One region of the Bradyrhizobium sp. WD16 genome, then DNA from elsewhere that is predicted to be linked to it. Evidence: predicted binding sites of a transcription regulator. Region 1 holds the regulator's gene; each other region holds the start of a gene.
What was found. The regulator PhoB, encoded in region 1, activates phosphate uptake and scavenging genes when phosphate is short. The targets are predictions, from matches to a motif close to TGTCATNNANCTGTCAT.

Region 1 (7,793 bases):
AGCCGCGGCGGACGAGCTACGTCGATCATGTCCCGGTTGACCGCTGGATGGAGCTGGTGGTCAAGCCGATCGCGGTGCCGACCGCCTTCGGCGGCACCGACTACTGCATGCTGATGACGTTCCACGACCAGACGCCGCTGCGCCGGGTCGAGGAAATGCGCGCGGATTTCGTTGCCAATGCGAGCCACGAGCTGCGCACGCCATTGGCGGCGCTGTCGGGTTTCATCGATACGCTGCAGGGGCCGGCGCGGGATGATGCCAAGGCGCGTGAGCGCTTTCTCGCCATCATGCATACCCAGGCCTCGCGCATGGCGCGGCTGATCGACGATCTCTTGTCGCTGTCCCGTGTCGAGCTCAGCGCGCATGTTAGACCGGATACCCTGGTCGATGTGGTGCCGATCATCCGAGAGGTGATCGACGGACTCGAGCTGCTGGCCAAGGAACGTCAGGTGGTGATCGAGACTGATCTTCCGGCGGGAGCGGTGACCATTGCCGGCGACCGCGAGGAGTTGCTGCGGGTCTTCGAGAATCTGATCGAGAACGCCCTGAAATATGGTGCGTCGGGCGGCAGGGTGATGGTCGCCCTGACGGTCGCCCCGGCGACCGACGGTGCTCCCGAAGTGCGGGTCATGGTACGGGATTTCGGTCCCGGTATCGCGCCGGAGCATCTGCCGCGGCTCACCGAGAGGTTCTACCGGGTCGACGTCGGCGACAGCCGCGCCCAGGGCGGGACCGGCCTCGGCCTGTCGCTGGTCAAGCACATCATTGGCCGCCATCGAGGCCGCCTAGTGATCGAGAGCGTGCTCAAACAGGGCGCTACTTTTACCGCCTGTTTTCCCCAGCCGAAGCCTCCTGAAAGCGCATAAAGCCAAGTTTTTACAATGGCTTGCTTGTGTCACATGAGTGTCACTGAACTCTCATAAAAGCTCTAACGCGGGCTTCTAAAGGAAGCCGCAGGGGCCTGATCGAGAGCGACCCGGCTCCGGCTCACAGATGGAGAGAACCCGTGAATTTCATCAAGACAATCGTCGCCGCGGGCCTGCTGGCCGCTGCGACCCTGCCGGCGCGCGCCGCCGATATTTCCGGTGCTGGCGCGACCTTCCCCTACCCGATCTACGCCAAATGGGCTGATGCCTATAAGAAGGAGACCGGCAACGGCTTGAATTATCAGTCCATCGGCTCCGGCGGCGGCATCAAGCAGATCACCGCTCGCACCGTGACCTTCGGCGCCTCCGACATGCCGCTGAAGCCGGAAGAGCTCGAAAAGGCCGGCCTGATTCAGTTCCCCACGGTGATGGGCGGCATCGTCCCCGTGGTGAATCTCGACGGCATTCAGAGCGGCGAGCTGACCATCGACGGTCCGACCCTCGCCAAGATCTATCTCGGCGAGATCAAGGCCTGGGACGATCCGGCGATCAAAAAGCTCAACCCGAGCACCAAGCTGCCGTCGCAGGCTATCGTCGTGGCTCATCGGTCCGATGGCTCCGGCACCACGTTCATCTTCACCAACTATCTCGCGAAGGTCAGCGCCGACTGGAAGAGCAAGGTCGGCAGCAACACCGCGGTTGAATGGCCTACCGGCATCGGCGCCAAGGGCAACGAAGGCGTCGCCAACAACGTGGTCCAGACCAAGGGCGCGATCGGCTATGTCGAGTCGGCTTATGCCAAGCAGAACAAGCTGACCACCACCAAGATGATCAACAAGGACGGCAAGACCGTCGCGCCGGCCCCGGGTGCCTTCCAGGCTGCCGCCGCCGGTGCCGACTGGGCCCATGCTCCCGGCTTCTACATGATCCTGACCGACGAGAAGGGTGCGGAAGCCTGGCCGATCGCAGGTGCGACCTTCATCCTGTTGCCGAAGCAGCCGCAGGACGCCGCCGCGGCCACCGAAGCGCTCAAGTTCTTCGCCTGGGCCTACGCCAAGGGTGATCAGATGGCGCAGGACCTCGACTACATCCCGATGCCCGACAGCGTCGTCAAGGTGGTGCAGAAGGTGTGGTCGTCCGAGGTCAAGGACTCCAGCGGCAAGCCGCTGTTCGCCGCCTCCAACTGATAACGCCAATGGAGGGCGCGGCCTCCGGGTCGCGCCCATCTCGATCTCGACGTGACTATCCGCACGAAGCGCCGAATCGCCGAGCAGTTTATCGGCGCCTGTCTGCCGGAGCTGCAAAGATGTCAGCGCATGCCGTAATGACCCGCGAGCGGCGGGACGAGGAGGCGCCCGTGGTTGAAGTGGCTTGGGAAGGGCAGGTTGTGGGAGCGCGGCAGGATGTCGAGGAGCGCGCCAAGGCGCTCGACCGGCTTCGGCTCAGCGACAATATCTTCAAGCTGATGACTCGCAGCGCCGCGATCTTCGTGCTCGCGCTGCTCGGTGGCGTCATGCTTGCGCTCTTTCTCGGCTCGTTGCCCGCGCTGAACGAGTTTGGCCTCGATTTCTTTCTGTCGCAGAGCTGGAATCCGGTTACTGAGAAATTCGGCGCGCTGGCGCCGATCTACGGCACCCTGGTCACGTCGCTGATCGCCATGATGATCGCGGTGCCGTTCGGCCTCTTGATCGCAATGTTCCTCACCGAACTTTGCCCGATGTGGCTGCGTCGTCCGATCGGCATTGCCATCGAACTGCTCGCGGGCATTCCCAGCATCATCTACGGCATCTGGGGGCTGTTCGTACTCGCCCCCTTCCTGCAGCAGCATGTTCAGCCCGGTGTGATCGCGACTTTCGCCAATGTGCCCGGCCTGTCGGCCCTGTTCGCCGGACCGCCTTACGGCATCGGCATCTTCACCGCCGGTCTGATCCTTGCCATCATGGTCCTGCCGTTCGTCACGTCGATTTCGCGCGACGTTTTCGAAGCGGTGCCGCCGGTGCTCAAGGAAGCGGCCTACGGCCTCGGCTGCAGCACCTGGGAAGTGATGCGCTATGTGGTGCTGCCCTACACCCGGGTCGGCGTCATCGGCGGGGTCATGCTCGGCCTCGGTCGTGCTCTCGGCGAGACCATGGCTGTGACCTTCGTGATCGGCAATGCCCACAAGATCTCGTCCTCGCTGCTGGCGCCAGGCACCACGATCTCGGCGACCATCGCCAACGAATTCACCGAAGCGGTCGGCGATCTCTACACCTCGTCGCTGATCGCGCTCGGCCTCATCCTGTTCTTCATTACGTTCGTGGTGCTGGCGATCGCGCGCTACCTGCTGCTGCGCATCGAGCGGAGGATCGGCTGATGGATGCTTCGCTCTACAGCACGAGACGTCGTCGCAACGTCATCGCCATGGTGGCGTCGGTCGGCGCGACGCTGATCGGACTGTCCTGGCTGGCCCTGATCCTGGGCGCCTTGTTCTGGGAAGGTTTCAGTGGCTTGTCGCTGCGGGTCTTCACCGAGAACACGCCACCGCCCGGTTCCGATGGCGGGCTGCTCAATGCCATTATCGGTAGCCTGATCGCCACCGTCCTCGCCGTCGCGATCGGCACTCCGATCGGCATTCTCGCCGGCACCTACATGGCCGAGTATGGCCGTCACGATAAGCTGACGAGCGTCGTGCGCTTCATCAACGACATTCTGCTCAGCGCACCCTCGATCGTCATCGGCCTCTTCATCTACGAGGTGATGGTGCGGCCCATGGGACATTTCTCCGGGATCGCCGGTGCCGTCGCGCTCGCCGTCATCGTCATTCCGGTGGTGGTGCGGACGACCGAGGACATGCTGCTGCTGGTCCCCAACACCATGCGCGAGGCCGCCGCCTCGATCGGTCTGCCGCGCTCGCTGATGATCCAGAAGATCGCTTATCGCGCGGCGCGTTCCGGCATCATCACCGGCATTCTGCTGGCGATCGCCCGCGTCAGCGGCGAGACCGCGCCGCTGCTCTTCACAGCCCTCAACAACCAGTTCTACAGCACCAACCTCAACGCGCCGATGGCGAGCCTGCCGGCCGTCATCTTCCAGTTTGCCCTCAGTCCCTACAAGGACTGGCAGAAACTGGCCTGGACCGGCGCCCTGATCATCACGCTGTCCGTGCTCGCGCTCAGCATCGTTGCGCGGGCGCTGACCGGAGCAAGGAAGTCGTCATGAACCTCGCCACAGCGACGCCGTCATCATCCTCCGCCCCGAACCCGGCGCAACCGCCGCTGGACCTGAGCGCGCTCAAGCCCAAGATCGCGCTGCGCGACCTCGATTTCTTCTACGGTGAGGCGCGGGCGCTCAAGAGCATCTCGATGTCTCTGTACGAGAACAAGGTCACGGCCTTCATCGGCCCGTCGGGCTGCGGCAAGTCGACGTTGCTGCGTATCCTGAACCGGATGTACGATCTCTATCCGAACCAGCGCGCAGCCGGGCACGTCGACTTCGACGGTATCGATATCCTGCAGCCGGGGCTCGACCTCAACCTGCTGCGTGCCCGGATCGGCATGGTGTTCCAGAAGCCGACGCCGTTCCCGATGTCGATCTATGAGAACGTCGCCTTCGGCATCCGCCTTTACGAGAAGCTCTCCAAGAGCGATCTCGACGAGCGGGTCGAGCAGTCGCTGCGGCGCGCAGCGCTGTGGGAGGAGGTCAAGGACAAGCTTTCCGCCAACGGCCTCAGCCTGTCGGGCGGTCAGCAGCAGCGGCTCTGTATCGCCCGCACCGTGGCGGTGCGGCCGGAGGTCATCCTGTTCGACGAACCTTGCTCGGCGCTCGATCCGATCTCGACCGCCAAGATCGAGGAACTCATCGACGAATTGAAGGACGACTACACAATCGTGATCGTCACCCACAACATGCAGCAGGCGGCGCGGGTCTCCGATTTCACGGCGTTCATGTATCTCGGCGAGTTGATCGAGTTCGGCCCGACCACCAAGATCTTCACCACGCCGTCGGACCGCCGGACACAGGATTACATCACCGGCCGTTTCGGCTGAGGCGCCGCAAGGCGCAGGAGAACATTATGGCCTTCGAACATACCAGCAAAGCCTTCGACCAGGATCTGCAGGAACTGACGCGGCAGGTCGCCGAGATGGGAGGTCTCGCCGAACGCCAGATTGTCGATTCGGTCGATGCCCTGGTCCGGCGTGACGTCGTTCTCGGCCAGCGAGTGGTCGTCAATGACGGCGAACTCGATCGGATGCAGCGTGAGATCGAGGAGCGCGCGGTCCTGACCATCGCCCGTCGCCAGCCGATGGCGGTGGACCTGCGCGAGATCGTCGGCGCCATGCGTGTCGCCACGGATCTGGAGCGGATCGGTGATCTTGCCAAGAACATCGGAAAACGCGTCAGCGCGCTCGACAGCGATTTCCACCCGCTCAAGCTGATCCGGGGCTTCGAGCACATGGCCAATCTGGTGCAGTCGCAGCTCAAGGCGGTGCTCGATGCCTATGCCGCCCATGATCTTCCCGCCGCCATGGCTGTATGGAAGGGCGATGAGGAGGTGGATGCGATTTGCACTTCGCTGTTCCGCGAACTGCTCACCTACATGATGGAAGATCCGCGCAACATCAGCTTCTGCATGCATCTGATGTTCTGCGCCAAGAACATCGAGCGAATGGGCGACCACGCGACCAATATCGCCGAAACGGTTTTCTACATGGTCGAGGGGCAGCAGATGGTGGATCAGCGCCCGAAGGGCGACATGACCGCCTTTGTTCCCTCGGCTCCCGGCAACTGATCGACGGAGACGACATGGGCGCTCGAATTCTGGTGGTTGAAGACGAAGAGGCCTTGGCCACGCTCCTGCGCTACAATCTGGACGCCGAAGGCTATGAGGTCGAGACGGTCGCGCGCGGCGACGAGGCGGACACCCGCCTGAAGGAGCGTATCCCCGATCTCGTGGTGCTGGACTGGATGCTGCCGGGATTGTCGGGCATCGAGCTCTGCCGGCGCCTGCGCGCACGGCCGGAGACCAAACAGCTTCCGATCATCATGCTGACCGCGCGCGGCGAGGAGAGCGAGCGCGTGCGCGGCCTCGCCACCGGCGCTGACGACTACATCGTCAAGCCGTTCTCGGTGCCGGAACTGCTGGCGCGGGTCCGTGGTCTGCTGCGGCGAGCGAGCCCCGAGCGGCTGGCCACGGTGCTGACCTTTGGCGACATCGAACTCGATCGCGACAAGCGCCGCGTCGCCCGCTCCGGCCAGCCGATAGATCTTGGACCGACCGAATATCGCCTGCTCGAGTTCTTCCTCGAGCATCCAGGCCGCGTCTTCAGCCGCGAGCAGTTGCTCGACGGCGTCTGGGGTCGCGATATCTATATCGACGAGCGTACGGTCGACGTGCATATCGGCCGGCTGCGCAAGCTGCTCAATGTCGGCCGCGAGCAGGATCCGATCCGCACGGTTCGCGGTGCCGGCTATGCCCTGGACGATCGTTTCGCCAAGGTCGAGTGAGGCGGGGCGTCAGGCCACGCCGGAGCGCTGCTCGACAAATCGTCTGAGCAGGTGAGCAAAATAAGACATAGCAAAACAAAAACGGCGCCCGCGGGCGCCGTTGTCGTCTTCTCCGAGGGACCCCAGGCTGCGACAGTCATTCGCAGAGGGACACTCGCAAAAAAATAAAAAGCGAGTGCGGCTCATGTCTCGCACTCGGCCTCGAGGTCCGCGCCGCGCTGTACGTTATCTCACTTCCCGCTCGGCCGGCGGTCGCGCCGCCGGTCGCTCGCCGGCTGATAGGCGACGCGCGAATGATGGGCGCAGTAGGGCAGGCCGTTCAATGATTTGCCGCCGCAGAAAAAGAAGTCGGTGCTGCCCGGGTCGCCCACCGGCCAGTGACAGGTGGCTTCCGTCAGCTCCAGCAGCGATCGGCGCTGGCTCATTGGCACCACGTTGTCGATAGCCACGGGATCGGGCTCGGCTTCGACCTCGAAAGCATGGGCGAGCGCGGTGTTGCCGCGGGCGATCGGGCGCGAGATCCGCATCATGTGCTGGGCGGGACGCGCCTTACGCTGCCGCGGCGCCGCCGAGGACGGGCTTTTGGCCCGGCCCGACAGCCCGAGCCGGTGCACCTTGCCGATCACGGCGTTGCGGGTGATGTTGCCGAGTTCCGCCGCGATCTGGCTGGCCGACAGGCCGGCCTCCCACAGCTTCTTCAACTGTTCCACGCGATCGTCGGTCCAACCCATTACCGTCATCGCATTAATCCCTTCGTGCGCACCCCGGGCCCGGGGCGACTGCAGTTGTCAAAATCCCTGACGGCAGAATCCCTTGACCCTCGCCGGTCGCTGTTTCGCAACCGGGCGCTTACGCCTTGACCAAGACCAATAGGGATCTGAACCGCCTACAACGAGATGTCGTATCCGACGCCCAAAACGCTACAATATGGCGTGACTCACGCGCAAGAGTCGCTGGACTCGGCGTCCACACCTTCTCCGTGACAAATGCGCGAATCGGTTTTTTCTGCGGCTTTTGGGCATCACTGCCGAGTTGACACCCTCCCTGCCGCCAATAGAATGTTCATCACGTGCTGCCCGCGGAGGCGGCACGTTTTGTTTCAGGGGCAGGCTTATCGTCTGATCTCGCGGTTTGGCCGCCACCGGCCCACCGGGTCTGTCGGTATTTTCTGCCCGAATTGGGTACTCGGACGTCGCCATGAGCACGAACGCCACCTCGCATCTGATGCCGGTCTTCGCACGGGTGGACCTCGCCTTCGAACGTGGCGAAGGCGTCTGGCTCTACGGCACCGACGGTCAGCGCTATCTCGATTTTACCAGCGGCGTGGCGGTGAACGCGCTCGGCCATGCCCACCCGCATTTGGTCGCGGCGCTGCAGGCCCAGGCGGCGCGGCTGTGGCATATGTCCAATCTGTTCCGTAGCCCCGATGGCGACAAGGTCGCG
Region 2 (7,793 bases), 2.8 Mb from region 1:
CCGAGCATGTCTTCGAGCACCAGCACCTGGCCGTCGCAGGCGGCGCTGGCGCCGATACCGATCGTCGGGATGCTGATGACTTCGGTGATGCGCCGCGCCAGCGGCTCGGCCACGGCCTCGATCACGACCGAGAACGCGCCGGCCGCCGACACCGCCCGGGCGTCATTCTCGATCCGCGCCGCGTCCGCCTCGTCCCGCCCCTGGGCGCGGAACGAGCCGAGCGTGTTGATCGACTGCGGGGTCAGGCCGATATGGGCCATCACCGGCACGCCCCGTTCGGCGAGAAAGGAGATGGTCTGCGCCATGCGCGCGCCGCCTTCGAGCTTGACCGCGCCGCACTGGGTTTCCTTGAGGATGCGCGCCGCGGCGTGAAAAGCCTGTTCGGGCGAGGCCTCGTAGGAACCGAACGGCATGTCGACGACGACCAGCGCCCGCTTCGAGCCGCGCATCACCGCGCGGCCCTGCAGGATCATCATCTCGAGCGTCACCGGCACCGTGGTCTCGAAGCCGTGCATGACGTTGCCGAGGGAATCGCCGACCAGGATGGCGTCGCAATAGCGGTCGACCAGCGCGGCGGTATGGGCGTGATAGGAAGTCAGCATCACGATCGGATCGCCGCCCTTGCGGGCGCGGAGGTCCGGCGCGGTCAGCCGGCGGACGGTCGTTTGCACGGACATCTTGAACTACGCTCCGAAGACGCGGACGCCGATCACCACCGGATGGAAGACGAAGCCCAGCGCCAGATAGACGACGGTGCCGACGACGACGGCGAGAATGTCGTTGGTGACGCCGCCCACCGGGATCGGCGGACCGCCGGGATCGCTGCGGTGCTTGAGCGAAATCCGGTCATAGACCGCCCAGCCGAGGAAGCCGCCGAACAGGATGATGCTGCCGAGGTCTCCATTGGAGAGCAGATGCGCCACCGCCCACAGCTTCACCGACGCCAGCATCGGATGCTTGAGCGCGGTATAGATCTTGCCGCGCAGATAGGAGGCCACCAGCATGATCGCCGCCGGCAGCATCAGGCCGATGGTGACGTGCTTCATGAATGCCGGCGGATGCCAGACGTCGATCCAGCCGGTCGCGCGATAATCGGCGAAGCCCCAGGCGATCAGCACGACGGCGAGGAGCGAGACCAGCGAATAGACGATCTTGTAGGCGCTCTCGCCGAACTTCTTGATCAGATCGGCCCGCAGCTCGCGCTTCGTGGTCAGTCCGTGAGAACCGATGAACAGCGCCAGCCCCAATACAAGTCCCGCAAGTCCCATGGTTTCACCCCCGCCGGTCCGGGCCGCAGTTGATCCGTTTTCCACCCACCTGGGATTGCGACACGTTTGTCCCCCGCGGGCGGCTTGTTATAGTCCGCCCGCCACGCGTTCCGCTATCACCTTGACGCGGGCCGGCCAACGCCAAACCCGCCTTGCACCGGCCGGGACGATGCGCCTCACGGCCGCCGCCGACCAGAACCGACAACCGCCTTGCGAGAGACTCCCCGCATCATGATCAAGACTGCCTCCGCCGCCATCGCCCTGCTGCTGCTGGCCACCGCACCGCTTGCCGCACAGACGGCCGGACACACCGCCGGGCAGGATTGGCCGACCAGATCGGTGCGGATCATCGTGCCCTTCGCACCGGGATCGACCCCTGACATGGTCGGCCGTGTCCTCGCCGAGGATCTGCAGGCCCGTCATCCCGGCATCAATTTCATCGTCGAGAACAAGCCCGGAGCTTCCGGCAACACCGGCACCGACGTCGTCGCCAGGGCCGAGCCCGATGGCTCGACCATCGGCATCAGCCTCGGCGGACCGCTCGCGATCAACGCCCTGCTGTTCTCGAAGCTGCCCTACGATCCCGATCGCGACATCGCACCGATCACCATGCTGACGGCGCTGCCGAGCGTGCTGGTGGTGCCGACGAGCCTCGGCGTCAATTCCGTCGCCGAATTCGTCGCGCTCCTGAAGAAGGATGCCGGCAAGTTCAGCTACGCCTCGATCGGGGCCGGTTCGCTGTCGCAGCTCTGCATGGAGGCGATCGGCCAGAAGGCCGGTGGCGGCCGGATGGTCCATGTGCCATACGGCAGCTCGCCCCAGGCGGTCACCGCCGTGATCCGCGGCGACGTCCAGGCCGCCTGCGTGGCGGCGATCGCGGTGACGCCGCAGCTCGCCTCCGGCGCGGTGAAGATCCTGGCGGTGACGACGCCCAAGCGTTCGGTTTTCCTGCCGGACGTGCCGACGCTGAAGGAGAGCGGCGTCGACGTCGAATCCGATGCCTGGAACGCGCTGATCGCGCCGGCCGGCACGCCGCCCGCGATCATCGCCAGGATCAATGCCGAGGTCGGCGAGACGCTGCGCAAGAGCGAGGTGCGCGAGAAGCTCCGCACCCAATTGATCGAGCCGGTGCCCTCGACCCCGGAAGAGGTCAAGGCGCGCATGGCGGCCGAGAAGAAGCTGTGGGCGGACGTCATCAAGGCCAGCGAGATCCGCATCAACTGATCGACGACACATAAGAAGCAAATTCGGGAGGACCATCCATGAAGCCGTTGCTGCGCGCGCTGTTCGGCGCGACCGTTCTGCTGCTTGCCGCCAGCTCGGTCGCCGGCGCTGCCGAGATCAAGGTGATGATCTCCGGCGGGGTGAGCGCCGCCTACAAGGAGCTGGTGCCGCAATTCGAGCGCATGACCGGCCACACCGTGGTGACGGCCTACGGTCCCTCCATGGGCACCACGCAGAATGCGATCCCGGTGCGGCTCACCCGCGGCGAGCAGGCCGACGTGCTGATCATGGTGGGCGATGCGCTCGGCAGGCTGATCGATGACGGCAAGGTGATCAGGGACAGCCGCGTCGACATCGCGCGCTCGCCAATTGGCATGGCCGTGCGGGCCGGCGCGCCGAAGCCCGACATCTCGACGCCCGAGGCGCTCAAGAAGACCCTGCTCGCGGCCAAGTCGGTGGCCTATTCCGACAGCGCCAGCGGCGTCTATGTCGGCACCGAACTGTTCGCCAAGCTTGGCATCGCCGAAGAGATGAAGGACAAGGCGAAAAAGATTCCGGCCGAGCCGGTGGCCAGGGGCGTCGCCCGCGGCGACAGCGAACTCGGTTTCCAGCAGGTCAGCGAGCTGCTGGCGGTCTCTGGCGTCGATCTCGTCGGCCCGCTTCCCGAGCCGGTGCAGAAGATCACGATGTTCTCGGCGGCGCTCGCCAGCGGCGCCCGCGAGCCCGACGCCGGCCGCGCCCTGATCGCCTTCCTCGCCTCGCCGGCTGCCGCGCCGGTCCTCAAGAAGACCGGGCTCGATCCGATCGCGGCGGCGAAGTAGAGCTGCCCGAGGGCCAAAGGTCCGCGACCTGCAGTCGCGGACGGCGGCTTTCATCGCGCCGCCATGGCGCCGTAATGGCTCCGTCATGCAAGGTCCCCACAAAGGCCCGGTTCCACCACCCACGGGGCCGCCATGATCCGCAACACCTTCACCACGACCCTTCTCACCAGCGCCGCGCTGAGCCTTGCCCTCGCCGCGCCCGCTCTCGCCCAGCAGGAATTCCCGGCGAAGCTCGCTGGCCATGCCGTGCTGCCGGCCGAGAGCTTCATCGACGCCCCGGCCGACGCGCCCGTCGATCTCAAGACCTCGGGCAAGTACACCACCGGCAAACGCAATGAGGCGATCGGCTCGGTGATGGGCAAGTCCTACGAGCGCGACACCGGCGTCAAGCTGCCGTTCAAGGGCCAGCCGCTGCAGGGTCATTCCGGCATCAAGGTGATGAGCGACGGCTCGTTCTGGATCATCACCGACAACGGCATGGGCGCGAAGGCCAATTCGCCGGACTCGATGCTCTACCTCAATCACTGGACCATCGACTTCGCGAGCGGCAAATGGACCCATCTCGGCACCATCTTCCTGCACGACCCTGACAAGAAGGTGCCGTTCCGCATCGTCCATGAAGGCACCGGGAAGCGCTATCTCACCGGCGCCGATTTCGACACCGAAGGCTTCCAGATCATCGGCGACACGCTGTGGATCGGCGACGAATTCGGCCCCTACGTCATCAAGGCCGACCTCACCGGCAAGATCCAGGCGGTGTTCGAGACGCTCGCCGACGGCAAGCCGGTGCGCTCGCCCGATCACTATGCCGCTGCCTCGCCGGGCGCGCCGGGCCTGACCTACACCAACGTCAACCTGCGCCGCTCCAAGGGCTATGAGGGCTTCGCCGCCAGCAAGGACGGCAAGTTCCTCTACGGCCTGCTCGAGGGGCCGCTGTGGGACGCCGACAAGAAGGACTTCGAGAGGCAGGACGGCAACGAGGCCTCGCGCATCCTCGAATTCGACGTCGCCGCGCAGAAATTCACCGGCCGCTTCTGGTACTACCGCTTCGAAGCCAACGGCAACGCCATCGGCGATTTCAACATCATCGACGGCACCACCGGCCTCGTCATCGAGCGCGACAACGGCGAAGGCACCGCCGACAAGGCCTGCGCGAGCGGCGTGCGCGGCGCCGACTGTTTCCCGGATCTCGCCAAGTTCAAGCGCGTCTACAAGATCGAGCTTTCCGACGCCAATGTCGGCAAGGCCGTGCGCAAGATCGGCTATATCGACCTGATGAAGATCCAGGACCCGGACAAGAAGGCCCGCAAGCCGCTCAACAATGGCGTGCTGACCTTCCCGTTCTTCACCATCGAGAATGTCGACGTCGTCGATCCGACCCACATCATCGTCGGCAACGACAACAACCTGCCGTTCTCGTCGAGCCGCGAGCCCAACAAGGCCGACGACAACGAGATGGTGCTGCTCGAGGTCGGCGACTTCCTCAAGGCGAAGTAAGCCCGGCAGATCCAAACCACCGGCGCGGCCTCACGGCTGCGCCGGTTTCTGCTCCGCGCCACCGTGTTCGTTGCTTTCGTTCAACTCGCTTCCGTGCGAATTTGACTCCAAACAAGTGAGCCCAACTTTTCGGCATTCGCAGCGAATGAACATGTCGAACCAGTCTTGCGATCGCAGCCCCCCTGTTGCGCGAAGGGAGTTGTTGGCCACGCTCGCCTCGTTTATCGCCGACAAGACGATCGGGCGACCACTACGCGTAGCGGTAGATGGCCGCACGGCGTCCGGGAAAACGACCTTCTCGAATGAGATTGCTGCGTTGGTAGAACGGGCTGGCGGGCCGGTCATCCGAACGTCGATCGACGGTTTTCATCGGCCAAAGGCCGAACGCTATGCGCGCGGCCGGCATTCCCCCGAGGGATATTACTATGATTCACGCGATCTCTTGGCCGTGAGGCGACTGCTCCTGGATCCGCTCGGGCCGGACGGAGATCGCCGATATCGCACCGCCTCATTTGACCTGGCGAATGATTGCCCTCTCGATCAGCCGGCTCAGACCGCGCCCACCGATGCCGTTCTCATTGTTGATGGAACATTTCTTCAGCGCCCTGAGCTCGTCGATGGATGGGACTTCGTCATCTTTGTTCTGGCTTCGCAGCAACGCTGCGAGCAAAGGGGCATCCAGCGTGACGCCGGCGCGTTGGGCGGCATCGAGGCCGCAAGCCAGCTCTATGCGACGAGGTACCGACCAGCTTTTGATCTGTACGAGAAACTCTGCGCACCGGCAGCGACAGCAGACGTTGTGTTCAACAACGACGACCTTGAATGGCCGAGCATGATCGTACGGAATTAGTCAGCGCATCCGGAAGTCGGACCGGTAACCCATGTCACGGACCGGCGCGGCCTCACGGCTGCGCCGATTTCCGCTCCGTGCCGTTCGCCTCGCTGCGGTTGTCGACATAGCGCACCATGATCGGCCGGCCGGCGATGGCGCCGCCGAGGCCTTTCGACAGCGGCAGCGGCGCGCAATGGCCGAGCGACCGCGATACCGCCTGCCGGTAGTCGTCGCGCGCCGATTTCGGCGCCTGCGGCGTCGCATAGGTCACGCGTGGCGGCGCGATCAGGCTGCCGTCGCGTCTGAGGCTGAAGCGCACCGCCAGTTCCATCCCGGGCCGTGCCGCCTCGCCGTCCGGCGGTGCCCAGCACGAGCGCAGCATGGCGAACAGGTCGGAGATGGTGTCGAGGTCGTGGTCGGGCCGCTGGTATCCCGCCGCGTCGGTGTCCGCCGGCACGCTCAGCACCGTGAGGTGCAGGTCCTGGCCGATCGGATAGTCGATCTCGGGGCTGCAGGGCCCGCGCTCGAGCGGGCTGCAGACGCTCGGCGTGCACGGCCGATTGTCGAGGACGCTGCAGGGCGCATGGGCGAACGGGCTGGGATCGGGCGGCGGCCGGCGCACCCTCGCGGCCGCGGAGGTCGCGAGGACGAGCGCGAGCAGAAATGCGACCAGGCGCAAGGACGGCATCGGGGATCCGGTCTCCATCCCCGACAGGTAGGAGCGCCCGGCGGAAGCGCAATTCAAGCCTGCGTCAGACCTGCGCTCAGCCCTTCTTCTTCACGTCCTTGACGTTCTGGAAGACGATGCCCTCGGAGCGCTCGCGGGTATAGTCGAGATAGAACTGGTTCTTCGCCAGGAACACGAGGTCGCCGTCGACGTCCTCGGCGACCCCCGAGCCGTTGGTGTTGACGAAGGCGTCGAGCTGCTTGCGGTCGGCCGCCGAGATCCAGCGCGCCAGCGAGAATTCGCTGATCTCGAAATCGACCGGCAGGCCGTATTCGGCATCGAGCCGCGCTTTCAGCACGTCGAGCTGGAGCTGGCCGACGACGCCGACCAGGGCGGGCGAGCCGTCGCGCGGTCGGAACACCTGGACGACGCCCTCCTCGGACATCTGCTGCAGCGCCTCTTTCAGCTTCTTGGCCTTCATGGCGTCGGTGAGCCGGACCCGGCGCAGGATTTCCGGCGCGAAGCTCGGCACCCCGACGAAGGTCAGCTCCTCGCCCTCGGTCAGGGTGTCGCCGATGCGCAGCGTGCCGTGGTTGGGAATGCCGACGACGTCGCCGGCGAAGGCCTCCTCCGCCAGGGCACGGTCCTGGGCGAAGAAGAACTGCGGCGCCGACAGGCTCATGGGCTTGCCGGTGCGGCTTAGCCTCGCCTTCATGCCGCGCGTGAGCTTTCCAGAGCAAAGCCTTGCAAATGCAATGCGATCCCGGTGATTTGGATCCATATTGGCCTGGATCTTGAAGACGAAGGCGGTCATTTTCGGCTCGTCGGCCTCGACCTTGCGCAGGTTGCTGTCCTGGGCGCGCGGCGGCGGCGCGTAGCGGCCGAGCCCCTCCAGCAGGTCACCGACGCCGAAGTTGCGTAGCGCGCTGCCGAAATAGACCGGAGTCAGGTGGCCCTCGCGGAAGGCCGTGAGGTCGAACGGCTTGCAGGCCTCGGTAACCAGGGCAAGTTCGTCCTCGATCGCCGCGGCGTCGAGGTTGGGGTTGCGCGCGGCGAGATCGGCGATGGCGATCTGCTCGGCCGCGCCGGTCTTGGCCCCGCCGCCCTCGAGCAGGCGGATGCCGCCGGTGGCGATGTCGTAGGTGCCGACGAAATCACGGCCGCGGCCGACCGGCCAGGTCATCGGCGTGGTATCGAGCGCCAGCGTCTTCTCGATCTCGTCGAGCAGGTCGAACGGATCGCGGCTCTCGCGGTCCATCTTGTTGATGAACGTGATGATCGGAATGTCGCGCAGCCGGCAGACCTCGAACAGCTTGCGGGTCCGCGCCTCGATGCCCTTGGCGGCGTCGATCACCATCACCGCGGAATCGACCGCGGTCAGCGTCCGGTAGGTGTCCTCGGAGAAGTCCTCGTGGCCCGGCGTGTCGAGCAGGTTGAAGACCAGCCCCTCGAATTCGAAGGTCATGACCGAGGTGACGACGGAA
Region 3 (7,793 bases), 480 kb from region 1:
CTGACCGGATACTTGGCCTCGATGCCCTGCCACGGATCGTCCAGCAGCTGCTTCATGCCGAGCGAGATGCGATGGGTCTCGTGGTTGATCTTGATGATCTTGACCTTGACGGTCTGGCCGATGCTGAGCACCTCGGTCGGGTGATTGACCCGGCGCCAGGCGATATCGGTCACGTGCAGCAGGCCGTCGATGCCGCCGAGGTCGACGAACGCACCGTAATCGGTGATGTTCTTGACGACGCCGTCGATGACCTGACCTTCTTCGAGGTTCTGCACCAGCTCCTGACGCTGTTCGGCGCGGGTCTCTTCCAGCACCGTGCGACGCGACACCACGATGTTGCCGCGGCGGCGGTCCATCTTCAGGATCTGGAAGGGCTGCGAGTTGTTCATCAGCGGGCCGACGTCGCGGATCGGGCGAATGTCGACCTGCGAGCGCGGCAGGAAGGCCACGGCGCCGTCGAGATCGACGGTGAAGCCACCCTTGACCTGGTTGAAGATCACGCCGGTGACCTTCTCGTTGTTCTGGAACGCCTTCTCAAGCTTGCCCCAGCTCTCTTCGCGGCGCGCCTTGTCGCGCGACAGCACGGCCTCGCCGAGCGCATTCTCGATCCGGTCGAGGAACACCTCGACCTCGTCGCCGACCTTCAGGGTGCTTTCGCGGCCGGGGCCGGCGAATTCGCGAAGGGCAACGCGGCCTTCGGTCTTCAAGCCGACGTCGATGACGGCCATGTCCTTCTCGATCGCGACGACCTTGCCCTTGACGACGCTGCTTTCCTGCAGGCCGGTGCCGCCGAAGGACTCGTCGAGCATCGCGGCGAAATCATCGCGCGAGGGATTGTAAGAGCTGGTGGTGGTGGAAGCCATTTGTTCTCCAGATGCGGGTCTTGCCGGCAGTTCGGGTTTCGGGCGCATCGCGCGCGCAGGGCCAGGGTCCGCAAAAACCTTGGCGACCGCCCCGCAGCACGGCGGCGGAGGAGCCGCCGGACGAGATGCGGAACGGGCCGGCTGAATGCCTGCGCGTTCAATGCGATTGCTAAAGTTTCGCGATTGCTAAAGTTTCATCCGGGAGTTCAGGCGAACCGCGCCCAAAAGCCGATCACCCTAAGACCGAGGGGAGACCGATCGAGGGGGCCATCAGGCCGTTCAATCAGTCAGGCCGTTCAATCAAGAGAGCCAGTGCCATCGCGCCAGAGACCGTGAGCGGGCATTCCTCCAACATCGGCCAGGGCGTCAGACCCCGGACCGGCCCGCTCGGACGGCCTCGACAATTGCGATGGCGGCCCGGACGCCGCCTTCTATATCCAAATGGCTATTATCCAGCAAGTGCGCATCCTCCGCCCGCTTCAGGGGCGCCGTGGCGCGGTCGCTGTCGCGGGCGTCCCGCCGCAGGATGTCGGCGAGCACCTCGGCCTCATTGGCCGCCTCGCCCCGCTCCAGCGCCTCCAGGGTCCGGCGCCTCGCCCGCACCTCCGCATCGGCCACCACGAAGATCTTCACGTCGGCCTCGGGGCAGATCACCGTGCCGATGTCGCGGCCGTCAAGGACCGCACCGGGCGGCTGGGCGGCAAAGCGGCGCTGGAACTGGAGCAGCGCGGCCCGCACCCGGGGCAGGGCCGAGACCACCGAGGCGGCGTCGCCGACCCGCTGGCTCTTGAGCGCCGGATCGTCAAAGGCGGCGGGATCGAGATCTTCGGCGGCGGCAGCCGCCCGATCCTCGTCATTGAGGTCGGCGCCGGCTTCAAGCAACGCCCGGGCGACCGCGCGGTAGATCACGCCGGTATCGAGATGGTGGAAGCGGTAATGGGCGGCGAGTCGCCTGGCGAGGGTCCCCTTGCCCGAGGCGGCGGGCCCGTCGATGGCGATGATCATGACAGATCCGCCCCCAGGCGCTGCATCATCGGCACGAAATCCGGGAAGCTGGTGGCGATGAAGCTGGAATCATCGATTCCCACCGGCTTCTGCGCCGCCAGCCCCATGACCAGGGCCGACATGGCGATGCGATGATCCATATGGGTCTTCACCACGCCGCCGCCGGCGACCGCGCCACGGCCTTCGACGATGAGGTCGTCGCCCTCGATCTCGACCGCGACGCCGTTGAGGCGAAGCATGTCGGCGGTCGCAGCCAACCGGTCGGATTCCTTGACCCGCAATTCATGCAGGCCGCGCATCACCGTACGCCCCTCGGCGAAGGCCGCCGCCACCGCCAGCACCAGATATTCGTCGATCATCGCGGGGGCACGCTCCGGCGGCACGGTGACGCCGCGCAGGCCGGTGGCGCGCACCCGCAGATCGGCCATGGGCTCACCGGCATCGCCGCCGCGCGGCGTTTCCTCGATCACCGCGCCCATTTCGCGCAGGGTGGCGAACAGTCCGGTGCGCAGCGGATTGGTCATCACTTCGGTGAGCAGGACCTCGGAGCCGGGCACGATCAGTGCCGCCACCAACGGAAAGGCCGCCGACGACGGGTCGGCCGGGACCACCACCGGGGCGCCAGCCAATTCCGGCTGGCCGGTGAGGGCGATGCGCCGGCCATGGGTGCCGGACGGCGTCGACACCACCTCGGCGCCGAACTGCCGCAGCATGCGCTCGGTATGATCGCGGCTCGCCTCGGGCTCGATCACCGTGGTGATTCCCGGCGCCGCGAGTCCAGCCAGCAGCACCGCCGACTTGATCTGGGCCGAGGCCACCGGGCTCTGATAGGTAATCGGCAACGGCTCGCGCGCGCCCTGCAGGGTGAGTGGCAGCCGGCCCCCCTCGGCCATCTGCAGCGCCCTGGCGCCCATCAACTCCAGCGGCTCGAGGATGCGGCGCATCGGCCGCTTGCGCAGGCTGGCATCGCCGTCGAAGGTCGCGGTGATCGGGCAACCCGCAACAGCGCCCATCACCAGCCGGCAGCCGGTGCCGGAATTGCCGAAATCAAGCGGCTCCGCGGGCGCGGCAAGGCCGCCGACCCCGACGCCGTCGACCGCCCAGGCGCCGTCCTCCAGCCGCGTCACCGTGGCGCCGAGCGCCCGCATAGCCTTGGCGGTGTTGAGCACATCCTCGCCTTCGAGCAGGCCGGAGATCCGGGTCCGGCCGACCGCCAGCGCGCCGAGAATCAGGGCGCGGTGGGAGATCGACTTGTCGCCCGGTACCCGGGCGGTGCCGTTCAGGGCGGCTCCCCGGCGCGACTGCAGCGGGCGCGGCGCGGCGGAATGTGTCAAGATGGAGGCCTTTCTGCTGACCCGATGGTTCGGCGCGGACATGCGCCCGGCACCCGACTTTGTGCTCCGACGCGGCGCGCTCCGTATCACGGCGGGACCGCCGCGTCACGATCCGCGCGGGCCATGACACATCCCGCTATTGACAGCGGTCCTGTGACTCGCCAAGTGAAGCACCGAATTTCCAGGACAATCCAGGACCGCGACGTGGCCAAATCCGAGCTCGGAACCAAACGCATCTGTCCGACCACGGGCAAGAAGTTCTACGACCTGAACAAGAACCCCGTGATCTCGCCCTATACCGGAGAAGTCGTGCCGATCGCGCCGGTGGCGCCGTCGCGCGTCCGCAGCGACGCTGCCCGCGCCCCGTCGGACGAACTGGCGCCGGAGGCCGCGGAGCTCGAGACCGTCTCGCTCGAGGAAGCCGACGCCGAGGAATCGACCGGGAAGGTGGCCGCGGCGCTGCCCGAATCCGAGGACGATATCGAGATCGACGACACCCTCGATGACGAAGAGGACGATTCGACCTTCATTCCCGATGAGGAAGAAGGGGACGAAGACGTCACCGACATCATCGGCGACGTTTCCGGCGACGAAGAGACTTGAGATTACTTCGGAAGTGTGAAACACACTCGCCGCGCGCCGGCTGATTTCGTCGGCGTCCCACTTCGGGGCCATAGCTCAGCTGGGAGAGCGCTTGCATGGCATGCAAGAGGTCGGCGGTTCGATCCCGCCTGGCTCCACCACGCTTCGCCTTCGGCTGCGTGGCACCGCCACGCAGCCGAAGGCGAAGCGTGCCCGGCATAGCCCGAAGGGCGACGACGGGCGATGTGGTACGTCTACATCATTCGCAGCATTAATTTCCCTGAACAGGAATATATCGGGGCGACCACCGACCTGAAGCGCCGCGTGTCCGATCACAACGTCGGAAAATCCACGCACACGAACAAATTCAAGCCGTGGAAACTGATCTGGTATTGCGCTTTCCCGGATAAGACCCAAGCGCTGGCGTTCGAGAAATATCTCAAGTCGCACTCCGGGCGGGCATTCGCCAAGAAGCGGCTGACCGCGCTGCCCGCTCCCTCCCCCTCGATCCAGCCCTGAGGCTTCGGCCTCGCCCGAACCACGCATGAGCGGCATTGCGCCATGATCGAAATCGGCTGGCTCGCCCACGCCGCGGGCGATAAAGCCTGATCCTCATGACATTCGCCAATCGGGATGGACGGTATGACTGAACAAGCTGCGGCCGGCGCGGGGGCCATGGCCGGCCTGCGCGTGATCGATCTCACACGGGTGCTGGGCGGCCCCTATTGCACCCAGCTGCTCGCCGACCACGGCGCCGACGTCATCAAGGTCGAGCCGCCCGCCGGCGACGAGGTTCGCGAATGGGGACCTCCCTTCCACGACGGCGACGCCGCCTACTTCATCGGCATCAACCGCAACAAGCGCTCGATCGGCCTCGATCTCGCCTCGCCCGGCGGCCGCGAGGTGTTGATGAAGATGCTCGAGGGCGCCGACGTGCTGATCGAGAATTTCAAGCCCGGCACGCTCGACAAGTGGGGCATCGGCCATGACGTGCTCCGCGCCAGATTCCCGCGCCTGATCCACTGCCGCATTTCCGGCTTCGGCGCCGACGGCCCGCGCGGCGGCAATCCGGGCTACGACGCCATCATCCAGGCAATGACCGGCATGATCGCCGCCACCGGCTCGCCGGAGAGCGGCCCGATGCGCATCGGCGTGCCGCTGGTCGATATCTCGACCGGCCTGTTCGCGACCGTCGGCATCCTGATGGCGCTGGCCGAACGCCAGCGCTCCGGACTCGGCCAGTTCCTCGAGACCACGCTGTTCGAGACCGGGCTCGCCATCATGCATCCGCATACGGCGAACTACTTCCTGCACGGCAAGCCGCCGTCGCTGACCGGCAACGAGCACCCCAATCTCGCGCCCTACGCCATCTTCGCCGCGCGCGATGGCAAGATCTTCACCGGCGTCGGCAACGACGGCACCTTCCGCAAGCTGTGCAAGGAGATCGGCAAGCCCGAGCTCGCCGACGATCCGCGCTTCGCCCGCAACCGCGACCGCGTCCTCAACCGCGCCGCGCTACGCACCGAACTGGAAGCGGTGTTCAGCCAGTTCGACGCCGTGCCGCTGTGCGACCGCCTGTTGTCGGCCGGGCTGCCCGCGGGCCCCGTGCAGTCGATCGACAAGGCGCTGCAGAGCGACCATGCCACCTATCGCGGCGATGTCCTCGAAAAGGACTGGTACAAGGGCGTCGCTTCGCCGATCCGCTTCTCGCGCAGCGAGGCGAGCCTGCGCCGCACCCCGCCGAAATTCGGCGAGCATGCCGCGGAGGTGCTCGGCGAATTCGGCTATTCCGAAGGCGACATTGCCGATCTCGTCGCCAAGGGCGCGGTCTGCCCCGAACGCCGGCGCTGAACGACACGCCGAAACGCTCCAGGCCTTTTGCCCCGCCATTCGCCGGCCCGATCGGGTGGTTCGATTCCAACATTCGCATCCCGCTTCTGCAGGCGTGTTTGCAAATGTTGGAATCGAAGGACCACTCGCATGATCAACTTGCTGGTGGAGCTAAGGATTTGACATTCGCTCCACCAGACCGGCGAATTTCCGCTTTGCGTTCAAGACGCCCCGCCCTTACCATCCGTCATCGAACTGTCGCGAAAGCTCGCAATAAGCGGCGCTTCGCAGGGCGGAGCAGGGGGAAACACGTCATGTCAAAGCGCCGGATGTCCAAGCGCCGGATCGGCCTCGGCCTCACCACATCGATCGTCGTGGCTCTGGCTGCCGCCGCGCTGCCGGCGCCGGCCCAGGCGGTCACCGAAATCCAGTGGTGGCATGCGCTTACCGGCGCCAACAATGACGTCGTGGTCAAGCTCGCCGAAGAGTTCAACGCCTCGCAGAGCGACTACAAGATCGTCCCGGCTTACAAGGGCAGCTATCCCGACACCATGAATGCAGGCATCGCCGCGTTCCGCGCCGGCAATGCACCGCACATCCTGCAGGTGTTCGAGGTCGGCACCGCCACCATGATGGCCGCCACCGGCGCGGTGAAGCCGGTCTACAAGCTGATGCAGGAAGCCGGCGAGAAGTTCGATCCGCAAGCCTATCTGCCGGCCATCACCGGCTATTACTCGACCTCCAAGGGCGAGATGCTGTCCTTCCCGTTCAATTCCTCCTCCATGGTGATGTGGATCAACAAGGACGCGCTGAAGAAGGCCAATATCGACACGATCCCCAAGACCTGGCCCGAGGTCTTCGAGGACGCAAAGAAGCTGCATGCCGCCGGCTACACCACCTGCGGCTTCTCCACCGCCTGGGTGACCTGGGCCAATCTCGAGCAGCTCTCGGCCTGGCACAACGTGCCGCTCGCGACCAAGGCCAACGGCCTCGGCGGTTTCGACACCGAGCTGAAATTCAACGGCCCGCTGCAGATCCGTCACCTGCAGACGCTGATCGAGCTGCAGAAGGACAAGACCTACGATTATTCGGGCCGCACCAACAATGCCGAGGGGCGTTTCACCTCGGGCGAATGTCCGATCTTCCTGACCTCGTCGGGCTTCTTCGGCCAGGTCCGCGCCAATGCCAAGTTCGACTGGACCAACGCGCCGATGCCCTACTATCCGGACATGCCGGACGCGCCGCAGAATTCGATCATCGGAGGCGCCTCGCTGTGGGTGATGGGCGGCAAGTCGCCGACGGAATATCGCGGCGTCGCCAAATTCCTCGCCTTTCTGTCGGACACCGACCGCCAGGTCGCAATCCACAAGGCCTCGGGATATCTGCCGATCACCAGGGCGGCCTATGCCAAGGCCAAGGAGCTCGGCTTCTACAAGGAGGCGCCCTATCTGGAGACCCCGCTGAAGGAGCTGACCAACAAGGAGCCCACCGAGAATTCGCGCGGCCTGCGGCTCGGCAACATGGTGCAGCTCCGCGACGTCTGGGCCGAAGAGATCGAGGCGGCACTGGCGGGCAAGAAGCCGGCCAAGGACGCGCTCGACACCGCGGTGTCGCGCGGCAACCAGATGCTGCGCCAGTTCCAGCGCACCGTGGCGAAGTGATCGGCGGACACTAAGTCCGCCGCAGCATCATGGAGAAGCAGTCAGTCTTCCATTCGCGCCTGCTGCCCTGGCTGCTGCTGGCGCCGCAGCTCGTCGTCATCCTGGTCTTCTTCTATTGGCCGGCGGTCCAGGCGGTGTGGCAATCTTTCCTGCTGCAGGACGCCTTCGGCCTGTCGACGAGCTTCGTCGCCTTGGAGAATTACGCCGACCTTCTCACCCAGGACGAATATCGCGAAGCGGTGCTGCGAACCTTCGCCTTTTCGGCCGCGATCGCCGGTCTATCGCTGTCGGCGGCGCTGCTGCTGGCGGTGATGGCCGACAAGCCGCTGCGCGGCGGCGCCATCTATCGCACGCTGCTGATCTGGCCCTATGCGGTGGCGCCGGCGGTGGCCGGCGTGCTCTGGCTGTTCATGCTGCACCCCTCCCTCGGCGTGCTGTCCCGCGGACTGCGGGCGCTCGGCATCGATTGGAATCCGCTGCTCAACGGCGACCAGGCCGTGGCGCTGGTGGTGCTCGCC
Region 4 (7,793 bases), 550 kb from region 1:
ACAACTCCGAGAAGGTGCCGGTGCTGCTCGATGGCGACAGGGCCGTGGCGGATTCCTGGGCGATCGCCAACTATCTCGAGGATGCTTATCCAGATCGCCCGTCGCTGTTCGGGGGCGACGGCGGCCGCGCCATGGGCCGCATGATCAATGCCTGGGCCGATACCGTCACCGTCGGCGGCATCTTCCCGCTGATCGCCGTCGACATTGTCGGCCATCTCGCGCCGAACGATCAGGCTTATTTCCGCCAGACGCGCGAGGCCCGGCTGGGCAAGCCGCTGGAAGAGGCGATGGCGACGCGCGACAGCCGGGTGGAGGATTTCCGCAAGTCGCTGGATCCGCTGCGGCTGACTCTGCGTGCCCAGTCCTTCATCGGTGGCGCTGCGCCGAACTACGCCGACTATGCGGTGTTCGGCGGTTTTCAGTGGTCGCGCGTCGTCAGCCCGTTCAGGCTGCTCAAGGAAGACGATCCCGTCCATGCCTGGCGCCAGCGCCTGCTCGACGCCTTCGACGGCCTCGCCCGCAAGTGCGAAGGCTATCCGGTGTGAGCGGACGTCAGCCGGCCCGCCGCGCGCCGCGGCCGGCTGACGCCGCGGCGAATATGGCTCCCGGCCGCCTGACGATCTTCGCGTAGCGCTCGGTCTGGTTTTGGCGATAGGTCGTGCCATTCGCCACGACTGCCGATCAGTTGGGCTCGACCCACAGAGGTGTAGCAGGGCTGATCCATGGCGCTGGGACATGCCGCCCGACACCGAATTGGGCGTGGACGATTCCGGCCTTGTCGGGACCCGGCGCATCGCCGTCGGGCCCCGCCTTCGGGCAGGCTGGTTCAGATCGAAATCAGAACGGCAGCCCCACATAGTTCTCCGCCAGCAGGCGCAACGCCGTCTCCGACGAAAAGAGATAATTGAGTTCTGTTTCCTGGAGCTTCTGATCGTAGGAAATCTGCTCGGGAAACCGATGCAGAAGCGTCGTCATCCACCAGGAGAAGCGCTGGGCTTTCCAGATCCGTGCCAGCGCGCGGTCGGAATACGCATCGAGGCCCGCATCCGACCCATTGCGATAATGATCCAGCATCGCATGGTAGAGATGGTAGATGTCGGACGCCGCACTGTTGAGGCCACGCGCACCGGTCGGCGGCACGATATGGGCTGCATCGCCGGCGAGAAACAGTCGGCCGTAGCGCATGGGTTCGGCGACGAAGCTGCGCAGCGGCGCGATGCTTTTCTCGATCGAAGGGCCCGTGATCAACTGCCCGGCGACCGAGGACGGTAGCCGCCGCTTCAACTCGGCCCAGAATTCATCGTCCGCCCACTGGTCGAGCGTATCGGTCAGGGGCACCTGCAGGTAATACCGGCTCAGCACCTGCGAGCGCAGCGAGCAAAGTGCAAATCCGCGATCGTGCTTGGCGTAGACGAGTTCGGGCGAGACCGGCTTGGTCCGCGACAGGATGCCGAGCCAGCCGAAGGGATAGATCTTTTCGTGCTCCCGGATCTTGTCCGCAGGGATCGACTTCCGGCTGACGCCATGGAAGCCGTCGGCGCCAATGACGTATTCGCAGTCGACCCGGTGCGTTTCGCCGTCCCGCGTGTACGTGACGAAAGGCCGATCGGTCGTCAGGTCGTGGAGCGCGACGTCCTCGGCATTGTGGACGACCATGCCTCCCGCACGATCGCGGGCGTCGTAGAGATCGCGCGTCAGCTCCGTCTGGCCATAGACGACGACCGAATTGCCGCCGGAGTATTTATGCAGATCGACCCGATCGAGGATGCCGTCATGGGCAATGAAGAAGCCGTGATGGATCTCGCCTTCCCGATCCATCCGCTCGCCGCACTCGGCTTCCCGCATCAGCTTGGCGAAGCCATGCTCCAGCACGCCGGCGCGGATGCGTCCGAGGACATATTCGCGCGTGTGTTTTTCGAGCACGATATTCTCGATGCCGCGCAGATGGAGCAATTGCGAAAGCAGCAACCCCGATGGCCCGCCGCCGATGATGCAGACTTGAACCTTCATGTGACCTCCCTGTCGATGCAGGGGGGGTCTAGATCATCGGCGCGCCGAATAGGATGGATAATTCCGACTATGACTTGGACAAATCAGACGTCTTGGATCGATCGTCGGCTGTTCGCCTCGCCGCGTCGGCCACCGCCCTCAGGCAGGCCGGGCAGAGGCAGTCCTCGTCATTCGTCGGCAGCGGCAGGCGTGCGCTGATATCGTTGCACCAGCAGCCGCCCGACAGGTTGCAGCCGAACACGGTGCCACACCGCGGACAGGCCGTCCGGCGCTCGCCCGCTGCGTTCCGCCCTGACGAAATTGTCATGACCGCCACCGCATTTTCGACCAATCCTTCATGTCGGGTTCATCACGCGCTTCTCTATAGTCCGTCCGGTCACGAGGGCGACGGCCCCAACTAACCGGTGGAATGGGACGAGATCAATGGCCCGCGATCCGCAACTGGCCCTGGTGGCGCTGAACAGGTTCGGATTTGGTGCACGGGGCGGCGCCTCGGGCGACTACGTTGCTGCTGCTTCCGACCCGCGCGGCTTTGTCAAAGCCGAGATCGGCAAGCCGGGCGCGGCGCTGCTCGAAGTCCCGGGGCTGTTGCCGACCCCGGTCCTGGCGCGCCAGCTGTTCGACTATCAGGAGGAGGTCCGGAAGGAGCGCGAGGCCAATGCCAAGCTCGCGGCCCTTGCTCTGGCCTCCGGCTCCTCCGCAGCGGCCGTCGCCGGCAACGAAACCTCCGCCCCGTCCGTCAGCCAGTCTCCGCCGCCGCCCCGTCCGCTGCCGCCGAAACCGCTCGACGTCGTGCAGCGGACCTATCGCGCCGAGGCGCTCGCCCGCATCCAGCGAGCCAGTCTTGCCGAGGTCGGCATCGTCGAGCGCCTTGTGGCGTTCTGGTCCAATCATTTCTGCATTTCGATCACCAAGGGGCAGCCTGCTCACATCTGGGCGGGCTCGTTCGAGCGCGAGGCCATCCGCCCCCACGTGCTCGGCCGCTTCGCCGATATGCTCGAGGCGGTGGAGCAGCATCCGGCCATGCTGTTCTTCCTCGACAACCAGCAGTCGGTCGGCCCCGACTCCCGGGCCGGCCAGAACCGCAAGCGCGGCCTCAACGAGAATCTCGCCCGCGAGATCATGGAACTGCATACGCTCGGGGTCGGCAGCGGCTACAGCCAGGAGGACGTCACCACCCTCGCGCGCATCATCACCGGATGGACCTTCGCTGGTCGCGACGGCAAGCTGGGCGAGCCGGGCAGCTTCGCGTTCAACGCCAATGCTCACCAGCCGGGGCCGCAGACGCTGCTGCGCCGGACCTATGCCGACACCGGCGTGACCCAGGGCGAAGCGGCGCTCGCCGATATCGCCCGCCATCCGGCCACCGCGAAATTCATCGCCACGAAATTCGTCCGCCATTTCATCGCCGATGATCCGCCGCAGGCGCTGGTCGGAACCCTGGCGCAGGTGTTCGCGACCACAGATGGCGACCTGCATGCGATGACGTTGGCATTGCTCGATTCCGACGAGGCGTGGCAGGCGCCGCTCACCAAGCTGCGCAGCCCTTATGAATTCCTGGTTGCGTCCGGACGGCTGCTGTCGCGCATCCCGGAAGAGCCGGGCCGCTATCTCGGCCCGCTCAACATGCTCGGCGAACCGCTCTGGGGACCACCGGGGCCCAATGGTTTCGCCGACACCGTCGCGGCCTGGGGTTCGCCCGAGGGGCTGAAGCTGAGGCTCGATGTCTCGGCGCAGATCGCCTCGCGTATCGCCGACACCGTCGATGCCCGCGACCTGCTCGAGATCGTTGCCGGATCCGCCGCGTCAAGCGACACGCGGCAGACGGTCGGCCGCGCCGAATCGCGCCAGCAGGCGCTGGCGCTGTTGTTGATGTCGCCGGAATTCCAGAGGAGGTGAGCCATGTCGCCGTTCGGGATCGAGCCGTTCGGGCCGAAACAGGCCGGGAGCACCGAGGACGAAGCCAGCCGCGGCTTCCGCACGACGCGGCGATCGCTGCTGCTCGGCGGCGTCAGCTTCGCGGCCTGGGCGTACCTGCCGAAATTCGCCCGCGCCGCCGGCGCGCGCGATCCGCGCCTCGTCGTCATCATCCTGCGCGGCGCGCTCGACGGTCTTGCCACCGTGGCGCCGCTCGGCGATCCTGATTATGCCGCCCTCCACGGCGCCATTGCCCTGAGCCGCGACGGCTCGCACGCAGCGCTGCCGCTCGATTCCTTCTTCGCCCTGCATCCGGCGATGCCGGAATTCGCCCGCATGTATCGCGACGGCAAGGCGGCGGTGGTGCATGCGGTCGCGACCTCCTATCGCGAGCGCTCGCATTTCGACGGCCAGGACGTCCTCGAAAGCGGCTTTCCGGGGCCCGGCCGGGTGCAGTCCGGCTGGCTCAATCGCGTCGTCGCGGCGCTGCCACGGGGCGCTCCGGTCGCGAGCGCGCTCGCCATCGGGCCGGTGGCGCCGCTGGTGCTGCGCGGCGCCGCGCCCACGGTGGGCTGGGCGCCCGCGGCCATGCCGCAGGCCGACGACGACACCATCATGCGCCTGCTCGATCTCTACAAGCACCGCGACCCGGCGCTGGCGGCGGCCTTCGCCCAGGGCGTGCAGATCGACAGGATCGCCAAGCGTGACGAAGATGCCATGAGGCCCAAGCCCGGGATCGATGCGATGCGGGTTGCCGCGCGCGGCGCTGCCCGCCTGATGGCAGCCGACGATGGCCCGAGGATCGGAGCGCTGGCCTTCGATGGCTGGGACACCCATGCCAACGAAGGCGGTCCGGTGGGACGGCTGGCACAACTGCTCGGCGGGCTGGACGGCGCGCTGGCCGATTTCGAGAGCGGCCTCGGCGGGCATTGGAACGATACGGTCGTGGTCGTCGCCACCGAATTCGGCCGCACGGCGCGCATCAACGGCACCGAAGGTACCGATCACGGCACCGGCACCATCGCACTGCTTGCCGGCGGCGCGGTGAAGGGCGGGCGTGTCATCGCCGATTGGCCGGGCCTTGCTGCGGCCAGCCTCTACGAGGGGCGCGATCTCAAGCCGACCACTGACCTGCGCGGCATCGTCAAGGGCGTGCTGCAGGACCATCTCGGCCTGAGCGAGCGGGTGCTGGCGAGTGCGGTCTTCCCCGAGAGCGAGGCCGTCCGGCCGGTTCGCGGCCTGATCGCCTGATCGCCTGATCGCCTGATCGCCTGAGCGGCGACAGCGGCGTGCATCATCGACGTTGCTGCGGTGGAACGGAGTCCTCCGCCGAGCTAGTGTCCCGTTTTCAGCGTTCGTATTCCTTTGCAGCAGGCGCTTCTACGAACGTTGGAAACAGGACACTAGTGTCCTGTCTCCGAATTACCGCTTCGTTTGCCTCACCCTCGCACGGTAATTCGGAGACATCGGGACACTAGCAAAATCAAAGTGCTAGTGTGGCTTATGTCTCGCAATTGCCTACGAGAGGCTTGCCGCAAAGGCGGTAGGCAATTGCGAGACGCCACACTAGCTCACCGCCTCGACGGCGGGCAGTGGTTTCGCCGTGTTGAGGGCCGTCAGGTCGCCAGCGCCGGCTCGGAAGACGGGGCGGGCTGCGGCGCGGGAGGAGCGAGGCCGGGGCGGCGCCGCGCCGCTGCGGTCATGCGCCGAACCTCGGTCTCGGCGGCACGGGCGATCGCCTTGCGATCGGCAGAGACATCATAGGCGACGGCTTCGCCCCAGCTCACGGTGACATCGACAGCACCGCTGCGCAGCACACCGAGCATGTGGGGGATCAGTTCGAGATCGCCATACCAGGCGAGGCGATCGCGCAGGGCGCGGCCCGTCGGCACGCCGCCGATCCCGGTATAGGCGATGGAGAGCGGCTGCACCGTGACGCTGTCGTGATGGGCGGAATTGCCGAGGGTGTGATGGACCGCGCCGACCAGCGCCGAGCGGAACGGCAGCACGCGGTTGCCGTCGCTGGAGGTGCCCTCGGCGAACAGCACCACCGCGTCGCCGCCGCTCAGTCTGTTCGCCATGGCGGCGGCGGCCTCGCCGGTCTTGTGCCGCCGCTCGCGCTCGATGAACACCGTGCGCTGCAGCTTGGCCAGCCAGCCGAACACCGGCCACGACGCCACTTCGTGCTTGGCGACGAAGACGGCCGGGGTCGTCGCCGTGATAACGATGATGTCGAGCCACGAGACATGATTGGAGAGGATCAGCAGCGGTCCGTTGGCGGACCGGCGGCCGATCTGGTTGATGCGGATGCCGAGCAGGGCACAGACGCCGCGATGGAAGATCTGCGGCACAAGGCGTTGCAGCGGTGAGCGAAACAGCAGCCCCGCGAGTTGGAACGGTAGCAGCGCCAGGGTCAGCAGCACCAGGGTGATGAACTGGAAGGGCAGGCGGATCATGGCTTCATTGGCGCGAGGCGGATGAGGTTCCGTGACGATGTAGCGCAGAACGGGCGGCGCTGGATACCCACTGCGACAGACGCGAAACTGCAACAGACCGAGAAAAAGGGCGGTCCTGCCGGGATGCGGAGCCGGCAAGGACCGCCGATGGCAGATCCGGCGAAAGCGAAAGCCGGTGGCGGGACGCGGAGCTGCCCCCACCCGGCGGCGCAGAGCCCGTCGGGGACATGGTCTTCGACGCGCTGAAACGCTACCTGAGGCTTGTTTCGGGTTAATGACATCGGGGGCCGCATCCACAGCTTGCCCGGTCCTGCCGCGCCGTTTCTCAGAAGCCCGGTTTGCTGACGCCGGCTGTGGCTCACGCCGGCATCGTCGCCGCGATCCGCATCGACAGCACCGTGAGGGCGACCATCAGGCCGAGCGATAGCGAGCCGATCGCCAGCGATGCCGCAACGATGCTGCAGCGATGCGAGGCGGCGAGAACGCGGCGATGGTCGAAGCCGTGCCGAGAGGCCGACGGCCGGGACATGAGTAAACCTTTGGCTGCCCAGACGAATCAGTCGCGGGCCAAGGTGCCTCAGGGCGCCGCCGAGATTGTGGCGGCACTGGAGCCTTCTCCGCTCCGATTCAATCGGAGCGGACGCTCGTACGACGAATTCGCTGCGATGCTGATACGAGCATCAGATCCACCGCGCTAGTGTGGCGTCTCGCCACACTAGCGCTTTGATTTTGCTAGTGTCCTTATGTCTCCGAATGACCGTGCGAGCATGAGGCAAATGGAGCGGTAATTCGGAGACAGGACACTAGCCGTCGGCTGCGTTCGCCGCAGAAGACAGCATCGGCACGAAGCGCGGCGTCCCTTCGATGCGACGCAACCAGGCTCCCACCGCCGGAAAGCCGGACAGGTCGTAACCGCATTCGCCGGCGAGATGGGTGTAGCCGTAGAGCGCGATGTCGGCGACCGTAAGCTGGCTGGCTGCGAAATAGGACCGGTCGCGCAGGTGATGCTCCATCACCTGCAGCGCGCGATACCCCCGTTCGGTCCAGTCTTCGAGTGAATGGGCATGCAGTTCGCGCCCGCCTTTGACCAGCGACAGCCAGAAATAGGCGGCGCCGAGATTGGGTTCGAGCGCGTGCTGTTCGAAGAACATCCATCGCATCATGTCGGCCCGGTCGAGCCGGCTCTCCGGCGCCAGGGCGCTGCCCGCTGCCACATACCAGAGGATCGCGTTGGATTCGGCGAGATAGCGGCCCTCAACAACCTCAAGTAGCGGAACCTGGCCGCTCGGATTCTTCGCCAGGAATTCCGGTGTGCGGCTTTCGCCCTTGAGGATGTCGATCTCGATGGCTTCGTAAGGCACGTCGAGCAGCGCCAGCGCGAGGCGAACCTTGTAGCTGTTTCCAGAGTGC

Region 2: DB459_RS23685 (esterase-like activity of phytase family protein) is a predicted target of PhoB. The motif match lies at 3,384-3,400, and genes of this name have one in related genera.
Region 3: ugpB (sn-glycerol-3-phosphate ABC transporter substrate-binding protein UgpB) is a predicted target of PhoB. The motif match lies at 5,860-5,876, and genes of this name have one in related genera.
Region 4: DB459_RS13320 (1-acyl-sn-glycerol-3-phosphate acyltransferase) is a predicted target of PhoB. The motif match lies at 6,647-6,663, and genes of this name have one in related genera.

What each region holds. Positions count from the first base shown of each region.
Region 1 covers NZ_CP028908.1:2,315,520-2,323,312, forward strand. The annotation lists gene DB459_RS10680 (ATP-binding protein) at 1-866, shown strand, start outside; gene pstS (phosphate ABC transporter substrate-binding protein PstS) at 1,007-2,053, shown strand; gene pstC (phosphate ABC transporter permease subunit PstC) at 2,173-3,219, shown strand; gene pstA (phosphate ABC transporter permease PstA) at 3,267-4,064, shown strand; gene pstB (phosphate ABC transporter ATP-binding protein PstB) at 4,061-4,891, shown strand; gene phoU (phosphate signaling complex protein PhoU) at 4,918-5,634, shown strand; gene phoB (phosphate regulon transcriptional regulator PhoB) at 5,649-6,350, shown strand; gene DB459_RS10715 (GcrA family cell cycle regulator) at 6,581-7,090, opposite strand; gene DB459_RS10720 (aspartate aminotransferase family protein) at 7,548-7,793, shown strand, end outside.
Region 2 covers NZ_CP028908.1:5,139,532-5,147,324, forward strand. The annotation lists gene panB (3-methyl-2-oxobutanoate hydroxymethyltransferase) at 1-677, opposite strand, end outside; gene DB459_RS23670 (NnrU family protein) at 684-1,268, opposite strand; gene DB459_RS23675 (tripartite tricarboxylate transporter substrate binding protein) at 1,500-2,492, shown strand; gene DB459_RS23680 (extracellular solute-binding protein) at 2,531-3,313, shown strand; gene DB459_RS23685 (esterase-like activity of phytase family protein) at 3,446-4,810, shown strand; gene DB459_RS23690 (uridylate kinase) at 5,013-5,660, shown strand; gene DB459_RS23695 (hypothetical protein) at 5,713-6,330, opposite strand; gene DB459_RS23700 (peptide chain release factor 3) at 6,407-7,793, opposite strand, start outside.
Region 3 covers NZ_CP028908.1:1,836,995-1,844,787, forward strand. The annotation lists gene rpsA (30S ribosomal protein S1) at 1-863, opposite strand, end outside; gene cmk ((d)CMP kinase) at 1,230-1,868, opposite strand; gene aroA (3-phosphoshikimate 1-carboxyvinyltransferase) at 1,865-3,202, opposite strand; gene DB459_RS08485 (TIGR02300 family protein) at 3,407-3,805, shown strand; tRNA gene DB459_RS08490 (tRNA-Ala) at 3,870-3,945, shown strand; gene DB459_RS08495 (GIY-YIG nuclease family protein) at 4,028-4,303, shown strand; gene DB459_RS08500 (CaiB/BaiF CoA-transferase family protein) at 4,427-5,635, shown strand; gene ugpB (sn-glycerol-3-phosphate ABC transporter substrate-binding protein UgpB) at 5,944-7,275, shown strand; gene ugpA (sn-glycerol-3-phosphate ABC transporter permease UgpA) at 7,305-7,793, shown strand, end outside.
Region 4 covers NZ_CP028908.1:2,862,230-2,870,022, forward strand. The annotation lists gene DB459_RS13295 (glutathione S-transferase family protein) at 1-545, shown strand, start outside; gene pobA (4-hydroxybenzoate 3-monooxygenase) at 838-2,010, opposite strand; gene DB459_RS13305 (cysteine-rich CWC family protein) at 2,078-2,317, opposite strand; gene DB459_RS13310 (DUF1800 family protein) at 2,434-3,909, shown strand; gene DB459_RS13315 (DUF1501 domain-containing protein) at 3,913-5,178, shown strand; gene DB459_RS13320 (1-acyl-sn-glycerol-3-phosphate acyltransferase) at 5,544-6,383, opposite strand; gene DB459_RS13325 (hypothetical protein) at 6,742-6,912, opposite strand; gene DB459_RS13330 (glutathione S-transferase family protein) at 7,187-7,793, opposite strand, start outside.